Regions from separate parts of the Flavonifractor sp. An112 genome, predicted to be linked through region 2. Evidence: a T-box and tRNA genes for the amino acid it is inferred to sense, from the RefSeq annotation. Region 2 holds a T-box; the other holds one or more tRNA genes.
What was found. The T-box of region 2 lies ahead of IHN22_RS05195 (glycine--tRNA ligase). A T-box ahead of a tRNA ligase gene usually reads a tRNA of that ligase, here a tRNA-Gly.
Positions count from the first base shown of each region.

Region 1: it has a tRNA-Gly gene. The T-box ahead of IHN22_RS05195 (glycine--tRNA ligase) is inferred to sense a tRNA for this amino acid. The anticodon was not compared.

Region 1 covers NZ_CAJFGT010000101.1:936-4,334, reverse strand. The annotation lists gene hslO (Hsp33 family molecular chaperone HslO) at 1-761, shown strand, start outside; tRNA gene IHN22_RS11995 (tRNA-Val) at 867-942, shown strand; tRNA gene IHN22_RS11990 (tRNA-Asp) at 979-1,055, shown strand; tRNA gene IHN22_RS11985 (tRNA-Phe) at 1,059-1,134, shown strand; tRNA gene IHN22_RS11980 (tRNA-Gly) at 1,227-1,302, shown strand; tRNA gene IHN22_RS11975 (tRNA-Cys) at 1,344-1,417, shown strand; gene IHN22_RS11970 (hypothetical protein) at 1,606-1,818, shown strand; gene IHN22_RS11965 (transglutaminase domain-containing protein) at 1,868-2,845, shown strand; partial or broken gene IHN22_RS11960 (hypothetical protein) at 2,900-3,399, shown strand, end outside.
Region 2 covers NZ_CAJFGT010000023.1:43,809-47,207, reverse strand. The annotation lists gene coaBC (bifunctional phosphopantothenoylcysteine decarboxylase/phosphopantothenate--cysteine ligase CoaBC) at 1-1,077, shown strand, start outside; T-box leader at 1,133-1,334, shown strand; gene IHN22_RS05195 (glycine--tRNA ligase) at 1,462-2,898, shown strand; gene IHN22_RS05190 (tryptophanase) at 3,169-3,399, shown strand, end outside.

The sequences.
Region 1 (3,399 bases), on a different contig from region 2:
CTGCGGCTCTGGGCCGCTCCCTGATGGCCGCCTCCATGATGGGCAACCAGCTGAAGGAGGAAAACGGCTCTGTCACTCTGCGGATCAAGGGCGACGGACCTCTGGGGGGCATTACTGTGGTATCCGACAGCGCCGGAAATGCCAGGGGCTATGTGGTCAACCCCCTGGTTGATCTGCCTTTGAAGGGCCCTGCCAAGCTGGATGTGGGTTCTGCTGTGGGCAAGGACGGCTCTCTTACCGTCATCAAGGACATGAACATGAAGGAGCCCTATGTGGGTACCATCCCTCTGGTATCCGGTGAGATTGCCGAGGATATCACTTCTTATTTTGCGGAAAGTGAGCAGATCCCTTCCGCCTGCGCCCTGGGTGTGCTGGTGGACGTGGATCAGAGTGTGCTGTGCGCCGGTGGTTATCTGATTCAGCTGCTGCCTGGTGCAGACGACAGCGTTATTACTGCTATTGAAGAGGGCATTGCCAAGGTGGGCCCCGTTACCGAGGCTATGCGCAACGGTGAGAGTGCCCGCAGCCTGGTGGAGCGTGTTCTGTCTGCCTTTGACCTGGAGGTCCTCAGTGAGGAGCCGGTGGAGTACCGCTGCTATTGCAGCCGTGAGCGGGTGACCCGCGCCCTCATCAGTATGGGCCGGGAAGAACTGGAGTCTCTCATCAAAGATCAGGGCAAAGCGGAGCTTACCTGCCAGTTTTGTGACAAGGTTTATGACTTTACAGGCGAGGAATTGCAAGGCCTTCTGAATTCGATTTGATTTTTTGAAAAAAATCGAAGAAAGTTGTTGACAACTGGGGGTCGTTCTTGTATAATAACTTTCGTCGCTTGGCCCGACAGCCAAACGAAAGCGAAAGAAGAACGAGGGAGCATAGCTCAGCTGGGAGAGCGCATGCCTTACAAGCATGATGTCACAGGTTCGAGCCCTGTTGTTCCCACCACTCCCTTTCTGGGAGCTCCCGTACCCCCTACCGTCTGGCGCGGTAGTTCAGTTGGTTAGAACGCCGGCCTGTCACGCCGGAGGTCGAGGGTTCAAGTCCCTTCCGCGTCGCCATTCGCCTCTGTAGCTCAGTTGGTAGAGCAGGGGACTGAAAATCCCCGTGTCGCTGGTTCGATTCCGGCCGGAGGCACCACCGTTCCTGGTGGATACCGCAAGGTATCCACCAGGGGCACCTTTAAAATCCAGGCATATGTGTTCCGTTCTTTTCATAGGATGGAAACAGATGCAGGTGTAGCTCATCTGGTAGAGCGCCACCTTGCCAAGGTGGAGGTAGCGAGTTCGAGCCTCGTCACCTGCTCCAAAAATGATAAAAGGAAGGTCCGCCCTTCCTTTTATCCATATGGCGACATAGCCAAGTGGTAAGGCAGAGCTCTGCAAAAGCTCCACCCCCAGTTCGAATCTGGGTGTCGCCTCCAAAAACCGACTATCGAAAGATAGTCGGTTTTCTTTTTGATTTCTTGAGCAATCAAAATGTTTGGCGTAAATGCGCCGCTCACTGCTTGGGCTGCTAGTCTTAGTTTGCATCTATATTGTTTGGACAAGAAGAGAACCGGTTATCGGAAGGTAACCGGTTTTCTTCTTTGTATATACTGGAAAATATCATATGATATGGTATAATGAGAAAAATGTAGAACAACAGTATGGTGGAGAGGGGAAGAGCGGATATGAAGAAAAAGAGAAGATCGAAGAGACGCAGGCGGAGCGCCTCCGGTGTGGTGCTGCTGATTGTTTTGTTTCTGGTGATAGGCATAGGTGTGGTGCTGGTGCGGATGCTGCTCTCGCCCAAGGAAGGGTCTACAGCGGCCTCTCCGATTGAAACAGAATTACCCTTACCTCAGGTCACGACAAGTCTTCAGACGCCGTCTGTGGTCGTTACAGAGCGCCCTGAGAAGGAAGATCCGGAGAGTATCCTCTACCAATATCTCTATGAGCAGGTAGACGGGCAGCAGCAGGTGGTGAACTTTACAGCGGAAGATATGAGCATGGAGCAAATCGGGCAAGTGCTGGAACAGCTCCAGCGTCAGCCGGAATTCTTCTGGTTGAAAGGCTACGAATTGGCTGGCAGCGATACGGAGTATCAGGTGGAATTTGACTGGAAATATACGGATCTGACCGCCCGACGGGAACAGGTGGAGCAAGCGGAGGCCCAGGCGCTGGCTGCCATTCCGGAAGGGGCGGGAGACTATGAGACTGCCCTGAGCCTGCATGACTGGCTGTGTGATCACATTGTATATCAGAGCAGCAGCGACGGCAGCGATCAGGACCTGTACGGTGCGTTGGTAAATGGACGGTGTGTGTGTTCCGGATACAGTCAGGCCTACGTGTACCTCCTGCGCCGGGCCGGCATCCAGGCTGAGACCGTGCGAGGTACTGCTGACAATGGAACAGGTGCCCAGTCCCATGCCTGGACAAAGGTGGTTCTGGATGGGGAGGTATATTATACCGACGTGACATGGGACGACCAGGAGACCCATCCGGATGGACATACTTACAGCTGGTTTGCAGTTACCAGTGAGCGTATGGCCTCTACCCATTTTGCGGAGCCGGAGCGAGGCGCGGAGATGACGCCCAGTTCCGCGGTGGCGTGCAATTACCACTACCGCAACGGCTGGGTGCTGGAGCAGTTCAACACAGAAGAACTGGTCCGGATCTTCTCCTCTCAGACTGGCGGAAGCCTTACTGTACTGGCCGCAGATGAGGCGGTATATGGTCAGCTGATGGAGTTGGTACAGGACGGGGAGGCTATGACCGCTGTGCTGGAGCAGGCAGGCTATCCGGTCAGTCAGTATACCTATTTCCACTCAGAAGGTTCGCTGTGTCTGGACCTGTTCCCGGAGGCATGAGCGAGTCTAAAAAGCTGTATGGCGGACAGGCCGCCTCACAGGAAGGAAATTGATATGTGGGCATATTGTTGTTTTTACCTTTCGGTGCTGTTTCTGGCGGGCAGCCTGATTGCCGCTGTCAGGATATATAGAGCGCCCTATCAGCGGGGGCGGTTTCTGTCGCCGGTCAAGTGCGTCCTGGCCGGGGTATTCCTTGCTGCGGTCCTGCTGTTTCTCCCCCTTCATCTGGAGCAGTTTCCAAAGGATTTTGTGAGAGGGATAAACAGCCTGCTGCTGTCCATTCACAGTACCATGAGGCTGTTTGTGCTGGATGGGGAGTTTGACGGTGTACTGGCATTTACCTCCGCTTTACCAGACGGTGTGGTGCGTACCGGGTACTCGGTTGTTGCCGCAGTGCTGTATGTACTGGCTCCCGCTCTTACCTTCGGCTTTGTCCTGTCCTTTTTTAAGAATATTTCCGCTTATCGCTCCTTGCTGTTTCACTATGGGACCGACGTTTATGTTTTTTCCGAACTGAACGAGCAGGCTCTGGTTCTGGCGCGAAGCATCCAGAA
Region 2 (3,399 bases):
AATGCCACCGAGTTCATCGGTCCCCACACCTTTGAGTCCCTCACCGGCAACCGGGTGAGCGTGGACACCTTCGACCGCAACTACCAGTTCCAGGTGGAGCACATCGCTCTGGCCGATCAGGCCGACCTGGTACTGGTGGCTCCCGCCACCGCCAACGTGCTGGCCAAGCTGGCCCACGGCCTGGCCGACGATATGCTCACCACCACTATTCTGGCCTGCAACTGCCCCAAGATCGCCGCTCCCGCCATGAACACCAAAATGTACGAGAACCCCGTCACCCAGGACAACCTGGACATTTTGCGCAAGTATGGCTGGGAGATCGTGGAGCCCGCCAGCGGCCGTCTGGCCTGCGGGGCCGTGGGCAAGGGCAAGATGCCCGAGCCGGAGGACCTGCTGGAGACCGTCCTCCACGCCCTGAGCCACGAGAAGGACATGACCGGCCTACGGTTGCTGGTCACTGCCGGTCCCACCCGGGAGGCTCTGGACCCGGTGCGCTATCTCACCAACCACTCCACCGGCAAGATGGGCTACGCCATCGCCAAAGCCGCCGCCGCCCGGGGGGCCCAGGTCACCCTGGTGTCCGGGCCGGTGAACCTGAAAAAGCCCCCCTACATGGAGGTGGTGGACATTGTGTCCGCCCAGGATATGTTTGACGCGGTGACCAGCCGGGCGCCGGAGCAGGATATCATCATCAAGGCCGCCGCCGTGGCCGACTACCGCCCCGCTTCCGTGGCGGAGGACAAGATCAAGAAGAGCGGCAATGATTCCGACCTCTCCCTCCCCCTGGCCCGCACCAGCGACATCCTGGCCTGGCTGGGTGAGCACCGGGTGCCCGGCCAGTTCCTGTGCGGCTTCTCCATGGAGACAAAAGACATGGTGGAGAATTCCAAAAAGAAGCTGGAGAAAAAGCACATCGACCTCATTGCCGCCAACAACCTGAAGCAGGCGGGTGCAGGCTTCGGGGTGGATACCAACGTGCTCACCCTCATCGCCGCCGACGGGGCCAAGGAACTGCCCCTCATGAGCAAGGAGGAGGCCGCCCACGCCCTGCTGGACGAAATTATGGGCCGCCGGTGAGGATTCCCCCCTTTTTGCCTTGACGGTAGGGGGAAAAAATGATAGAATAGCCCGCGATAAGGCAGTGATCGGGAAGAGTACCCCCATGTTTCCGCACCAGAGAGGAGCCGGACGGTGCAAGGCTTCGGCGGAGGTGGAGGGAAGGCGCCCGTGAGCCGCGGGGAGGCAATGCCCCGCCGGTCCCCCGCCGTTACCGGGTTCGAGTGCGGACAACTTGTCCGAATTCAGGTGGTACCACGGATTTTTCCGCCCTGAGCTTAGGCTCAGGGCGGTTTTTTCTTAGCCTTCCCCTGGGGGAAGGTGCCCCAGTGCGCACACTGGGGCGGATGAGGGAAACGGTACCATATATGTATAAATTACAAACAAAAGGAGTTTGATTGTACCATGAAAAACACCGAAAAGACCATGGAGCAGATCGTCACCCTGTGTAAGGGCCGGGGCTTCATCTTCTCCGGCTCCGAGATCTACGGCGGCCTGGCCAACACCTGGGACTACGGCCCTCTGGGTGTGGAGCTGAAGAACAACGTGAAGAAGGCCTGGTGGAAGAAGTTCGTCCAGGAGAATCCCTACAACGTGGGTCTGGACGCTGCCATCCTCATGAACCCCCAGACCTGGGTGGCCTCCGGCCATCTGGGCGGCTTCTCCGATCCTCTGATGGACTGTAAGGAGTGTAAGGAGCGCTTCCGCGCCGACAAGCTCATCGAGGACTGGTGCGCTGAGAACAGCGTGGAGCTGCCCAAGCCCATCGACGCCTTCTCCCAGGAGGAGATGAAGAATTTCATCGAGGAGAACAACATCCCCTGCCCCACCTGCGGCAAGCACAACTTCACCGACATCCGTCAGTTTAACCTGATGTTCAAGACCTTCCAGGGCGTCACCGAGGATGCCAAGAACACCGTGTACCTGCGGCCTGAGACCGCCCAGGGCATTTTTGTCAACTTCCAGAACATTCAGCGCACCACCCGCAAAAAGCTGCCCTTCGGCGTGTGCCAGGTGGGCAAGTCCTTCCGCAACGAGATCACCCCCGGCAACTTCACCTTCCGCACCCGTGAGTTCGAGCAGATGGAGCTGGAGTTCTTCTGCAAGCCGGGCACCGACATGGAGTGGTTCCAGTACTGGCGCTCCTTCTGCAAGGAGTGGCTGCTGAGCCTGGGTATGCAGGAGGAGAACCTGCGGCTGCGTGACCACAGCCCCGAGGAGCTGTGCTTCTACTCCAAGGGCACCACCGACTTCGAGTTCCTCTTCCCCTTCGGCTGGGGCGAGCTGTGGGGCGTGGCCGACCGTACCGACTACGACCTGACCCAGCACCAGAACGTCTCCGGCAAGGATATGACCTACTTCGACCAGGAGACCGGCGAGCACTATATCCCCTACGTGGTGGAGCCCTCCCTGGGCGCCGACCGCGTGACCCTGGCCTTCCTGGTGGACGCCTTCGATCAGGAAGTGGTTGGCCAGGACAAGAAGGGCAACGACGACATCCGCACCGTGCTGCGCCTCCACCCCGCTCTGGCCCCCTTCAAGTGCGCCGTGCTGCCCCTGAGCAAGAAGGAAGTGCTGTCCGGCCCCGCCCAGCAGCTGCGTGACGAGCTGGCCAAGGAGTTCATGGTGGACTACGACGACGCCGGCTCCATCGGCAAGCGCTACCGCCGCCAGGACGAGATCGGCACCCCCTTCTGCATCACCCTGGACTTCCAAACCGTGGGCGACGAGAACACTCCCGCCGACAACTGCGTCACCATCCGTGAGCGCGACTCCATGGAGCAGGTGCGCATCCCCATGGATCAGGTCAAGGCTTATATCGCTGAGCGCGTAAAGTTCTGATTTCTGTCCTTTTCCCCCTCATATATTAGAATAGCATTTCAAAAAGTACCTGCCGCAGGGTTTTGCGGCAGGTACTTTTTTTGTTGTCCTGGCCATATTTATCGTGTTAGAATTTCTTACATGATGTATATTTGTCTAAATCGTACAATTTTTCTTACACAATTTGATTTATTATTACATGATTGACATTCCAGTGATGTGGTGTTAGTATTTGTTACACAAAGAGAAAAAATAAAACACAATAAACAAATTTTTAAAGGAGTGTCAATTATGGAACGCAATTTCCAGACTGCCGAGCCCTTCCGCATCAAGGTTGTGGAGCCCATTAAGAAGACCACCCGGGCCTATCGTACCCAGGCTCTGAAGGATGCTCAGTACAACGCCTTCCGTCTAAAGGCCGAGGACGTGTATGTGGACTGCCTGACCGATTCCGGCACCTCCGCCATGAGCACCGAGCAGTGGTCCGCCATGATGCTGGGCGACGAGAGCTACGCCGGCTGC